Regions from separate parts of the Bacillus coreaensis genome, predicted to be linked through region 4. Evidence: riboswitches for the same ligand, from Rfam matches in the RefSeq annotation. Region 4 holds a riboswitch; each other region holds the start of a gene.
What was found. Region 4 has a riboswitch for cobalamin ahead of ACQ5H4_RS06735 ((2Fe-2S) ferredoxin domain-containing protein). Riboswitches for the same ligand answer to the same signal wherever they lie in the genome.
Positions count from the first base shown of each region.

Region 1: another riboswitch for cobalamin. It lies ahead of cbiB (adenosylcobinamide-phosphate synthase CbiB); the one in region 4 lies ahead of ACQ5H4_RS06735 ((2Fe-2S) ferredoxin domain-containing protein).
Region 2: another riboswitch for cobalamin. It lies ahead of ACQ5H4_RS19895 (ABC transporter substrate-binding protein); the one in region 4 lies ahead of ACQ5H4_RS06735 ((2Fe-2S) ferredoxin domain-containing protein).
Region 3: another riboswitch for cobalamin. It lies ahead of ACQ5H4_RS16915 (ribonucleoside-diphosphate reductase subunit alpha); the one in region 4 lies ahead of ACQ5H4_RS06735 ((2Fe-2S) ferredoxin domain-containing protein).

Region 1 is NZ_JBOCCY010000006.1:30,380-33,508, forward strand. Features, by position in the region: gene ilvD (dihydroxy-acid dehydratase) at 1-637, opposite strand, end outside; cobalamin riboswitch at 912-1,098, shown strand; gene cbiB (adenosylcobinamide-phosphate synthase CbiB) at 1,301-2,266, shown strand; gene cobD (threonine-phosphate decarboxylase CobD) at 2,241-3,129, shown strand, end outside.
Region 2 is NZ_JBOCCY010000018.1:48,675-51,803, forward strand. Features, by position in the region: gene ACQ5H4_RS19885 (aminotransferase class V-fold PLP-dependent enzyme) at 1-611, opposite strand, end outside; gene ACQ5H4_RS19890 (glycerol-3-phosphate acyltransferase) at 823-1,380, opposite strand; cobalamin riboswitch at 1,627-1,814, shown strand; gene ACQ5H4_RS19895 (ABC transporter substrate-binding protein) at 1,959-2,930, shown strand; gene ACQ5H4_RS19900 (FecCD family ABC transporter permease) at 2,893-3,129, shown strand, end outside.
Region 3 is NZ_JBOCCY010000012.1:37,822-40,950, reverse strand. Features, by position in the region: gene ACQ5H4_RS16920 (DHA2 family efflux MFS transporter permease subunit) at 1-376, shown strand, start outside; cobalamin riboswitch at 824-1,020, shown strand; gene ACQ5H4_RS16915 (ribonucleoside-diphosphate reductase subunit alpha) at 1,160-3,129, shown strand, end outside.
Region 4 is NZ_JBOCCY010000003.1:140,829-143,957, reverse strand. Features, by position in the region: gene cobJ (precorrin-3B C(17)-methyltransferase) at 1-371, opposite strand, end outside; gene ACQ5H4_RS06740 (HoxN/HupN/NixA family nickel/cobalt transporter) at 372-1,085, opposite strand; gene ACQ5H4_RS06735 ((2Fe-2S) ferredoxin domain-containing protein) at 1,089-1,472, opposite strand; cobalamin riboswitch at 1,585-1,771, opposite strand; cobalamin riboswitch at 1,911-2,103, opposite strand; gene ACQ5H4_RS06730 (multidrug effflux MFS transporter) at 2,267-3,129, opposite strand, start outside.

The DNA of each region.
Region 1 (3,129 bases), on a different contig from region 4:
ATCCAAGCGCTTCTGCTAAACAGTTCATCGAGTTTGCTGTAAACATACCAGAACAAGATCCACATGTTGGACAGCCGAACTGTTCTAATTCTAATAGTCCCTTGTCATCAAGTTTTCCAGCTTGGTATGCACCAACACCTTCAAATACAGAAGAAAGTGAGATCTTTTTACCATCGCTAGTTACTCCCGCCTTCATTGGTCCACCACTTACGAAAACAGTAGGGATATTTAAGCGAAGTGATGCCATCAACATACCTGGTGTGATTTTGTCACAGTTTGGAATACAAACCATTCCGTCAAACCAGTGTGCTGCCACAACTGTTTCCACTGAATCCGCAATAATCTCACGGCTTGGAAGTGAGTAGCGCATGCCGATATGACCCATCGCAATTCCATCATCCACACCAATTGTGTTCATTTCGAATGGAACTCCACCCGCTTCTCGAATGGCATCTTTTACAATTTTTCCAAACTCTTGTAAGTGCACATGTCCTGGTACAATATCAATGTATGAATTGACTACCGCGATAAACGGCTTACCAAAATCCTCTTCTTTTACCCCAGCCGCACGCAATAGGCTTCGGTGTGGTGCACGATCAAATCCCTTTTTTATCATATTACTTCTTAATTCTGCCATTCTAAATTCCTCCCAATCTATCAAAAACACAATGATGTTAATGTTTTAAATTATTAAAAAATTTTAACAAATAGAAGGAGAATTGTAAAGAAAGATGACAAAACAATCATTTGGTAGATTTTATAAGTTACCCTCTTTCGTACTATTTTGGTGCTTTTTAATATTCTTATAGTGATAGTAGGAAGGCGTTTCCAATTTGTCACAATGAAAAAATTATTGTCAGTGATTGCCTTGTCATTCCCTTTTTACAAGATTAGTATTAAGATAAGAAAAGTATATATGAGCAAGAATAGGCGTACTTCTTTTTTAGAAGTCTAGGGAAGTTGGTGAAAGTCCAACGCGGTCCCGCCACTGTATATGGGAGCATACTGTAAAAACCACTGTGCAATAAAGAAATGCATGGGAAGGTACAGAAAGCAATGACCATGAGCCAGGAAACCTGACTATCTCTTGACACCGTGTACCTACGAGGATAGGTGGTGTGGTCGGTTTCTTACATAACGAAGAAACTTATTCCAACATCTCCATTTCTATGTGGAGATGTTTTTTTTATGCAAAAGTGGGCCAGTTTCATCCTCCGCAAGCTGGTGTTGCTACGCAACTAAGGCTTTCTTCGGGTGGAAACTGTCCAACTTGTTAAATATTTATGAAGGAGGGTTTATCATGTTTCTTCAACATTTATTCGCAATGACGATTGCTTATTTTATTGATTTACTTCTCGGTGATCCCATCGATTGGCCACATCCGGTGAAGTGGATCGGAACACTGATTTATAAGCTCGAGAAAAAGTGGAATAAAGGGACGCGGAAAAAATGGAACGGACTCGCTATGGTAGTTACGCTTCTCTTGCTCGTCGTGGGGATTACGATCCTAATTACGATGTTAGCTTATCAAGTTCATTTCATGGTCGGAATTATGGTTGAAGCGGTGATTATTTGGACGACGATTGCACAAAAAAGCTTAAAGGAAGCAGCGATGACGGTGTATGGTCCGTTAAAAAAGGGAGATCTAGTGGAAGCTCGTCACAAGCTATCGTATATCGTTGGTCGTGACACGGATCAACTTGATGAACAGGGTGTGGTTCGCGCGACAATTGAAACGGTCGCAGAAAACACAAGTGATGGAGTAACAGCTCCCTTGTTTTGGGCGTTACTCGGTGGTGCCCCGCTCGCGATGCTGTACCGTGCGGTCAATACTTGCGATTCGATGGTAGGTTATAGAAATGATCAATACATGGAGTTTGGCTGGGCGTCAGCGAAGCTTGATGATTGGTTAAATTTGATTCCAAGTCGCCTAACCTCCATTTGTATGCTCTTTAGCAATAAGCCTGTCCGATCCTCGGTAAAAGAGTCAGCAAAAATCATTCTTCGTGATGCCAAAAAACATCCGAGCCCAAACAGTGGATGGGGAGAAGCAGCTGTGGCTGCAATACTTGGGATTCAGCTCGGAGGAATCAATTATTACAAGGGCATTCGCTCCGATCGAGCCAAAATGGGAGAACCTTATTTTCCTGTTACTGGAGAGCATATTTTACAAACCAATGGTATTTTAACTCGAACAGTACTCACATTTTTACTTTTATTATGGATTGGAGGGATGATCGTTGAAGTGGCCTATGCACGGATCTAATCCACAATTTTTATATAAAGCACTTCATCTTGACATGCCTGAATCAGTGATTGATTTTAGTGCCAATATTAACCCGCTCGGTCCACCAGCCATAGTAAAAGACAGGTGGAATGAGCTGTACTCGCTTGTATCTGGTTATCCCGATCCGACGGCAGAAAGGCTCACAGGTTTGCTTGCAAAGAAAGAAAGCGTAAGAAAAGAGCAAATCTTAGTGGGGAACGGAGGGGCGGAGCTTATTTCTTTGGTCGGACGACTGCTCTCTGGTAAAAAAGCGCTTATCGTCCAACCAGCCTTTTCTGAATACGAAGAAGCATGCCGAGTGAATCAATGTGAAGTACGCTATCACTTGATGGATGTAGACAGCTGGGAATTACGTTTAGATGAATTACTAGTGAACTTACGTGAAGTAGACGCTGTATTTCTGTGCAATCCAAACAATCCAACGGGAATGTTTTTTCCGAAACTAACGATTGAGCTTCTTGCCCATGAATGTTCCAAATTCGGAACCTTGCTCATCGTTGACGAGGCCTTTTATGACTTTATAGAAGGGTACGAATCAACCGTTTCCTGTCTCCAACATGGCGGAAATATGATCATTCTTCGTTCGATGACAAAAATGTTCAGCATTCCAGGAATCCGCCTGGGATACTTAATAGCCGATGAAGCCCTGCTAGCAAAAATTAGGAAAATCAAACCACATTGGAGTGTAAATGCGGTAGCTATGAAGGTGGGGGAATGGTGTTTGTCAGAAAGTGACTATGTAGAACAAACCATTCATTTGATAAAACAGGAGCGGGAGAAGCTACAGTGTTTTTATCGTGAACAGGAGTTTTCTTATTCCCCATCAACTGTAAACTTTTATT
Region 2 (3,129 bases), on a different contig from region 4:
AGGGGTGGACTCATAAGTGCTTTACTAACTGCATCTGCTACCATAGTGGGTCCGGGTATAAACCGGCTCGAAGATATCCCGATGCGTGAAGAGACTTGTTTTTCAAAGGTGTCTCTAGTGATATACATAGGATGGAATTGTGCATCTTCTGTTCCGACTGGATCGTGAAATACAGTAAAACCAAGTTGTGTATACAGCTTTGTTTGTCTGGTGGTTCCTGAAATAACAGCTGCGTCGTATCCTTGTTTAATACAGTAGTTGGCTAATAATTGCGAAAGTCCTAGAAACACTCTACCGTTACGATTCTTTGCATCAACCGCGAGGAGGCGAATTTCGCACAATAGATGTGCTTGAAAAGGAAGATGATCTTCTACAGGACCAATCTTTTTATCAATGGAAAAAGGCCGCTTGTCTCGAACCGCAATCATTCCAATGAGTTGTTTATTCTTTAAGCAAATAAGGTACGTATTTTCAGCGTGAAAAGGGTCAACTCTTCTCTCTGTATCAGACTTTGGATGTTGTGGGATCTCTTCGACAAAGGTACGATAATTTAGTTTGTGAATTTGCTCCATTTCTTCTTCGCTTCTTGCAATCTTAAAAAGCAAGCCCATTTGGTTTCCCCCTATACTCTTTCTTTTATATTGGCTGTTTTCGTAAAGTTTGTTGTTTTGGAAAAATCCCAGAAGCCGGATTTTTCCCCGCATAACGCTGAGTTTATTGGTCTATTTGGAGAGTAGATCTTTTCTAAGGAGGATAAAATCCTGATTGGCTGCTGAAACATATAGTTTAATTCTGAAAAAGTGTGTATATAGCAACAATGTTTTAGAAAAGAGCCTTTATATTTGTTCGATGAGCAAAAAGAATCGTGATTATTGTGAGTACGATTATTCCGACGGATGTGTATGTATAAGTTTCAATAAAGAAATAGATCGGAAGGATGCATAGGCTTAGTAGACCAGATATAGTAAAACTGCGGAACAAGGGATATGTGAGGCCGAAGCTTACGAGAATGACAATGGTTACGGTCGGTTCAAAAGCAATGATTCCTCCGAGAAAACTAGAGATCCCTTTTCCTCCCTTAAAGGAAAGGGTGATGGGCCAAATATGTCCTATAAGCACCAATAGGAATCCAACTAATTGAATCTCCTCTGAAAAGCCTAGCATTCTGCCAAGAAGGATAACTGCCGCTCCTTTAGACGCGTCTCCTAAAAAGGTAGCGACAAAGGCCGTCTTATTTAAACTTCTCCCGATATTACGAGCACCTACGTTTCCACTACCTACCTCCCGAATATCAATCTTTCCAAACAGTCTTCCAATAATGTATCCAAACATGATGCATCCAATAAAGTAGGAAACGAAGAAATAAACCACTACTACCATAGAACATGACCTCCGCGCTCTGTTGTATATATTCCATATTATGCTAAGCAAAACCTCTTCACAATAAGAAGTTACTGTCCACCCCAGACGGACAAAACAACCCTAAGTGTCCACGAGCGGTGACAGACACCCTCCGTGGACATTTTGGCCATTTTGTCCACGAAGGGTGTCTGACACCTTTTTGTTAAAAAGGGGTTGCGTTTTTGGGGTTTTGTTGGTGTATAATCAGACGTAGCAGAAAATTTCATAATTCGACTAGTAGTAGGTGTCTTCATAACTGAAGACTTAAAAAGGAAGTTGGTGAAATTCCAACGCGGTCCCGCCACTGTAAATGGGAGCAAGCTGCAAGTAATACCACTGTACGTGAACGTATGGGAAGGTTGCAGCAAGCAATGACCATAAGCCAGGAGACTCGCCTATTGCTATGCACCGAATTTCCTACGAGGATAGGAGTGGTGTGGCAGACCTCTACCTATTTTATGGGCTTCCATTTAATGTATAACGTCTATCATACCAGCATCTTCCTGCCTCTGTAGGAAGATGCTTTTTATTTTGTACATATCACAGGGGGAAAGAACATGCGTCAAAAATTTTACGCACTATTTGCATTACTCGTACTATCACTAGGAATTCTTGCTGGTTGTGGGAGCACAACTGAAAACACAGAAGAAAACCAAAACACAGAAGGTCAAACGGAACAAACGGAAAAAGCAGCCTTTCCAGTTACAATCAAAGATGCGTTAGACAATGAAGTAGTAATAGAGGAAGAACCAACATCAATCATTTCTCTAATACCTAGTAACACAGAAATTATTTACGAATTGGGCCTAGGAGATAAAGTTGTCGGGCTTACAACAAATGATACGTACCCAGAAGAAACAGCAGAAGTCGAAAAAGTAGGCGATTTCAATGTAGATATTGAAAAAGTTATTGCACTTAATCCAGATTTAGTGTTAGCACACGAATCTTCAGCAGCCTCTTCTGAAGCTGGTTTTCAGCAAATGAGGGATGCAGGTATCACGGTTTTCATCGTAAATGATGCCGTTAATTTTGAAGATGTCTACGATACAATTGGTATCATCGGTCAACTGACAGGAACAACAGAAGAAGCAGAAGCGTTAACTGCTGACATGAAAGCCAAGATTGAAGAAATTAAGGAAAAGGCAGCAACAGTGACAGAAAAGAAAAAGGTATATATTGAGATATCTCCAGCTCCAGATATCTATTCAGTTGGTAAAAACACATTCATGGATGTCATGCTACAAACCATAAATGCAGAAAATGCGACGGGAGATCTTGAGGGCTGGCCAAGCATTGACCAAGAATCTATCCTTGAACGTAATCCTGATGTCATTATTGCTACTTATAATTACATTGAAGACCCTGTAGGTCAGCTCATGGCAAGAGAAGGTTGGGCGGATGTGAGTGCGATCAAAAATAAGCAGGTGGTTGATGTTAATCCAGATCTTGTTAACAGACCAGGTCCAAGGGTCGTTGAAGGGGTAGAGGAACTTGCAAAAGCCGTATATCCGGAAGTATTTAATAACTAATCGAATAGCAGCCTACTTAATGGGAGCCTCGTTTCTCCTACTGGCTATAGTACTAGGCATCTCACTAGGAACCGTGAAAGTTCCAGTTTTAAGTACGATTCAAATATTACTTGCACAACTTTTTCCGTTTGTTTCACTAGATGGAATTGACCAAATGCATGTCAACATTGTTTCGAATATTCGCCTGCCAAGAGTCATC
Region 3 (3,129 bases), on a different contig from region 4:
CTATCCACATGGTACGGCAATGAACAATACGTTAAACCAAGTGGCTGGGGCAATCGGAACCGCATTACTAGTTACGGTTATGTCCAATCGTACAGAAACACACGCCAAAGAATTGGCTGACGAAGCGATGAAGACGGCTGCAAGTCAAGGAGCAGGAGCCGCACAGCCAACTGCTGAAATGATCGCTCAAATGAAAGAGCAGATTATGATGAAGGCGATGCTCGAAGGAATTAATGATGCATTCCTAGTAGCTACAGGGATTTCAATTGTCGCCTTCATCCTCGCATTCTTTATCAAACGCGCCACACAAGCAGAGGATCCAATCGAAGGAAAAGAAGTGTCAAAGGTTGTACCGGCAAAGCTAGCTGAAAATTAATGCTCGTATCTGAAGGGGACCCTCGAAATTGAGGGTCTTTTTTTAAAATAGCAAGTAAAGTGTTAGAATCGCAAATAAATTTTTCGAATCGCAAATAAAATCCCGGAATCGCAAATAAAATCTCAGAATCGCAAATAAATTTTTTAAATCACAAATAAAATCCCAAACTAATCTACTAATCCTCCTAAAAAAATACCAAAATCCATTCAGAAATGCCCTTTCATCCCTTAGTTTCCACTCCATTTATTGCAAAAAGAATCGAAACAGTGCCGAAAAAAACAATCTCTTCAAATCCATTCCGAGATTCCGCCTGCCCCTAAAGTCAACAACAATATTTTACCAAATCCAAGATTTTATACTTGCGTATCTACTAAACTACCGTTACTATTAAGTTTGTATTAAATCTAGATATGGATATACATAAGTGAAAACTCAACTATATATTGTGTTGTTGCCTTAAGATAAGATGCCGTACGGCTTAATAGGGAATCTGGTGAAAGACCAGAACTGCCCCCGCAACTGTAAATGCTGACAAAATGAACAAGCCACTGTGAAGATTGCTTACGAGATGTAGGTGCCTAATGGGAAGGGTTCAAAGTAGAGTGAAGCATAAGTCAGGAGACCTATCTTACTTAAGATGTTTCAACTTCTTCGGGGATTTGGGAAGATGAAACGATGGCGACAGAAGACAAAAAGTATTTTTGCCTGTTTGTCTTTTGCTGAAATCGTTTCATCCGCTCAAGGAACCACTTGAGCGGATTTTTATTTTCAGGAGGGACGATCATGACAGTAGTAGATGTACATGAAGATTATAAATCGGTGTTAAGAGCGATTGAAGAGTGTTCTTCAACTTATCAATTAGACGCCACTGAGATGACAAAAATGGTAAATGAATTAGAGGCAGCAAAAAAAGAAGTGAGCCAACAAGCTTTATTTTATTCTTTAAATAAAATCGCGATGGACCAGCCAGATTGGACATTTGTTGCCGCGCGCATATACTTAACCGAATTATACAAACAAGCTTCGCAAAATCGAAACTACGATTCATCACATACATATGGGAACTTTTACGATTTGCTAGAAACGTTAACAGAGAAAGGGATCTACTCTCCTAAACTGCTGCAAATGTATACAGAGGGAGAAATTAAAGAATTAGCGGACACAATCAGTCCTGAACGAGATAAGCTTTTCAACTATATTGGTCTGTTTTTATTTGCTGATCGTTACCTTGCAAGAGATCATGATAGAAATGTATATGAGTTACCGCAAGAAAGATTCATGGTTATTGCGATGACCATCATGATGAATGAATCTAAAGGCAAAAGACTAGAGTTAGTAAAAGAAGCCTACTGGGCCCTTAGTCATTTATATATGACGGTAGCCACACCAACATTATCAAATGCAGGCAAGAACTTTGGTCAGCTGTCCTCTTGTTTTATCGACACAGTCGATGATTCGCTTGACGGCATTTATTTGAACAATTGGGATATCGCTCGCTTAAGTAAAGAAGGCGGTGGCATCGGGATTTATTACGGAAAGGTTCGCGCGCTAGGTTCCGATATCAAGAGGTTTAAAGGAATGTCCTCTGGAGTCGTACCTTGGATCCGCTTGATTAATGATACAGCCGTAAGTGTTGATCAATTAGGTCAAAGACAAGGGGCGGTTGCCATTTACTTAGATATATTCCATAAAGACGTAATGAATGGCTTTCTTGAACTAAAGACCAATAATGGGGATGAGAGAAGAAAGGCTCATGACATTTTCACAGGAGTTACCATCCCTGATTTATTTATGGAAAAACTTCAAGAGAAAGATGAAAACGGCAGAAGTATTGGAGAATGGCATACATTCTGTCCGCACCAAGTGAAGCAGCTGATGGGCTGGAAGGATGAGAGTGGGAACCCGCTTGGGCTTGAAGATTTTTATGATGAAAAAGATCGAAAGTATTTTACAGAAAAATACGAAGAAGCTGTGAATCAGCCACTCTTACCAAGAAAAACCTACCGTGCGATGGATATTATGGCCCGAATAATGGTGGCTCAGCTAGAAACAGGTACACCTTACATGTTCTATCGAGATGAGGTGAATCGTCAAAATCCAAACAAGCGTGCAGAAGGACGAACATCTATCTACTGCAGTAATTTATGTACAGAAATCGCCCAAAACATGTCGAGTACAACGATTGTAAAAGAATACAAGGACGAAGATGGCAATCTAGTAATCGTGAGAAAGCCCGGAGAATTTGTTGTATGTAATCTCTCATCGATCAACCTGGCAAAGGCTTATGGTGCTAATGAGCTGGAACGATTAATAGCGATTCAAGTGCGGATGCTAGACAATGTTATTGATCTGAATACCATTCCAGTTGGACAAGCCGAGTTAACGAATCAAAAATATCGAGCGGTCGGCTTAGGGACGTTCGGGTGGCATCATCTGTTGGCCTTACAATCGATCCATTGGGAATCAGAAGAAGCGGTCCAGTTTGCTGATGAACTATACGAAAATATTGCTTATTACACGATTCGAGCATCTATGGAGCTTGCCAAAGAAAAAGGTGCCTTCAGTCAATTTGAGACGTCTGAATGGGCTACAGGAAGATATTTCGAGCGGAGAAATTACACGTCCGACCGTTGGAGTGAGTTAAAAGAACAAGTAAAGGCAAACGGTATTCGTAATGGCTGGCTGATGGCGATTGCTCCAAATTCGTCGACTGCAAAAATTGGTGGCTCAACTGACGGAATTGATCCGTTGTA
Region 4 (3,129 bases):
GAAGCACATGAGTTGATAGCAGAGATTCCTGGGATTACTTCAACCTCAACACCTGTGTCCCTTTTCCATTCTTTTTCCACCAACACTTCGTACACAAGGCCAGCCATTCCGTAAACACCCGCATCTCCACTAGAGATCACGGCCACTTTTTTCCCGAGCTCTGCTTGTCTCACTGCCTCTTGTGCTCGACTTACTTCTTCTGTCATTCCAGTGCTGATGATTTCTTGTCCTTCGAGTAACCCTTCAATCAGTTCCACATACGTTTTGTAACCGATAATCATATCGCTTTCTTGAAGAGCTTTTTTTGCTCGGTCCGTTATATGCTCCTCGCTTCCTGGGCCAAACCCAATGACTAATAGCTTTCCTTTCAATTACGCTCCTCCTTTCACTAATTCCACCATCATAAAAATTCCGAGTACTAAGCTATAGGCTCCTGTTACCGAACCTAATAGTATAAACAACTTGTCTTTCACTCTAGCTTTCATAAATCCCCATGAAAGACAAAACGTAATTCCGATTGTAGCGATGAGTAGACCAATAACAAATAGAGTCAGTTGAATAAGGGCAACGGTTATATTATCAAGCCCCATTGCATTAGAAATTATCGCGATCTGAGTCGGACTTTCCACACCAATGCCGTGAAGAATGCCAATAATAAACGCACCAATGCCACCTAGTTTCGTAGGTGAAAGTTGATTGGTTTTTGTTCCCGATTTCACCTTAGTAGCGATGTTATGGAAAAACTCAACAACAATTCTGAGTCGACTTTTATACTCGTATTCTTTCTTTTGTTTAAAAATGGACCAAATAATAAACATTCCAAGCAAAATAAGGGTGAAGCTAACGAGCATTTCTAGTACTTGCTTCGTTGCATCTGGAAGTTGTAAACCAATATAAATAAATAACACTCCAATAACCATCACAATCATGCCGTGTCCAATGGCATACATCACACCAAGAGTAAGCTGTTTCTTCTTTCGCTGCTCACTTCCAACCATATCGGCAATCGCTGCTACATGATCTCCGTCGATTCCATGCCTCATGCCAATAAACACAGCAAGCAGAGCAAACATGATCAATTCCATAAGTCATACCTCTTCTTTCACTTTTTTCGAAATTCCCTCAATACTATCTGAGTTTTCAGGTGCTACGAAGCCTTCCTGGTCGTATGTATAAATAACAGATTCTTCTAGTATCTTTCCTTGAGCGAGATGACTCCGTACGATTTCTCGTCCCGTGTCCTCTGTAAGTGCCTTATACCAGATGCCTTCTGGATAAACGATGGTGACACAAGCATCCTTGCATCTTCCATTGCATCTCGTTCTTGTTGTATGAATCTTGTCGTCCAACTCCAACTGCTTAATTTCATCACGAATCGCTTGCGTTACTTCTTCTCCCCCTTTTCTCATGCAACTACTTCCATTGCAAATCAAGATGTGATGCTTTGTCCCCTTTAAATTCCATGTTGTCATGTTTTCCATTTCCTTACATTTTTTGTAATAAAAAAGCACCCCTACAAATAGAGGTGCATAAGAACATACGGAATGTAGATCTTTCTACACATCTACCTATAGTCCCGTAGGTATGTGACACACTTTATAGGCAGGTCTCCTGGCTCTGGTTCCTTGCTTTTGTTACGTCTTCCCGATTTTACTCAGTGACCATTTGTAACAAAGCTCCCCAATACAGTGGCGGGTACCGCGACGGCTTTTCACCGTGCTTCCCTTTTAAGCAAAAGTTTTTCTTTTGCACCTATCAAGTAAACTATGAAGTTATCAACCCAATGAATGATTTCCATAAAAAAATCCGCTCAAAGGGAATGAGCGGATGAAACGAAAGCACGAAAAGACAAATAGAATAACAGAGTCTATTCTCACCATCGAAACACCTTCTCTATTCCCGGAGAAACTGAAACGTTTAAAAGTAAGACAGGTTTCCTGACTTGTGCTTCTTCCTACTTTAAGACCTTCCCATATCCATACGAATCACGTATGCACACAGTGGATTTCTTATTTTGTCCACACATACAGTTGCGGGTACAGCTCTGGATTTTCACCAGATTCCCTATTAAGCCATCTTGGCATCTTAACTTTCTGGAAAACTATTCAATTAAGCTAGATTCTATATTAGATGAAACGTTCTTATTTTTCAACTACTAATATCACAAACATGACAGATTTACTAGTCTAACCAATTTTACATGAATGACCACCATTAGATGTTTAAAAAAGAAAAGACACTACCCTATTTGGATAGCGTCTATATATTATACTGAGATTTTACTAGGTTCTTCGATAGATGGTTTAACAACGGAAGCCTTTCGTACCAAAAGAAAATATGATAGAAAAGCTAAAAAGCTAGCACCAAAGATAATGGAGCCCATCGGTATGGCAGAATTCTCACCTGCAATCCCTACAAGTGGTGAAGAGATAGAGCCTAGGATAAATGGTAATAATCCTAATAAGGCCGATGCACTACCAGCAATATGGCCTTGTGACTCCATAGCAAGAGAAAACGATGTGGTTCCAATAATCCCGATCGATGCAACGAGGAAGAAGATAGGAATAACAACCATAATTAATGGAGCCTTTAGTAATAACGACACAAGAAGAATGGCACCTGATACATTTGAAATGGTCAGACCTATGACTAAAAATGTCTTTTCCGATACCACGTCTACGAACTTCCCTACTGCCTGGCTTCCAAGAATCAAGCCAATTCCGTTCAATCCGAATAATAAACTAAATACTTGAGGTGAAACACCATAAATATTTTGATAAACAAACGGTGTACCAGATACATAAGCAAAGATCCCAGCAACAATAAATCCTTGTGTGAAGGCATATCCCGTAAACTGACGATCTTTTAATAAAGTTCCAAAGTTTCTAAATGTTTGCCCAATATTACTTGGTACACGCTTCTCCGCTGGTAGTGATTCTTCCAGCTTGGAAATGACCGTGAAAAATAAAACTAGACCGACAACACTTAAAACGACAAACACTCCCGTCCAATTTGTAAAGGCTAGAATTGCGCCACCTGCAACAGGAGCGATAATAGGACCTAGATTACTTACTAATGTTAATAACGCAAAAAACTTCGTTAATTCTCTACCGTTAAACTTATCCCGAA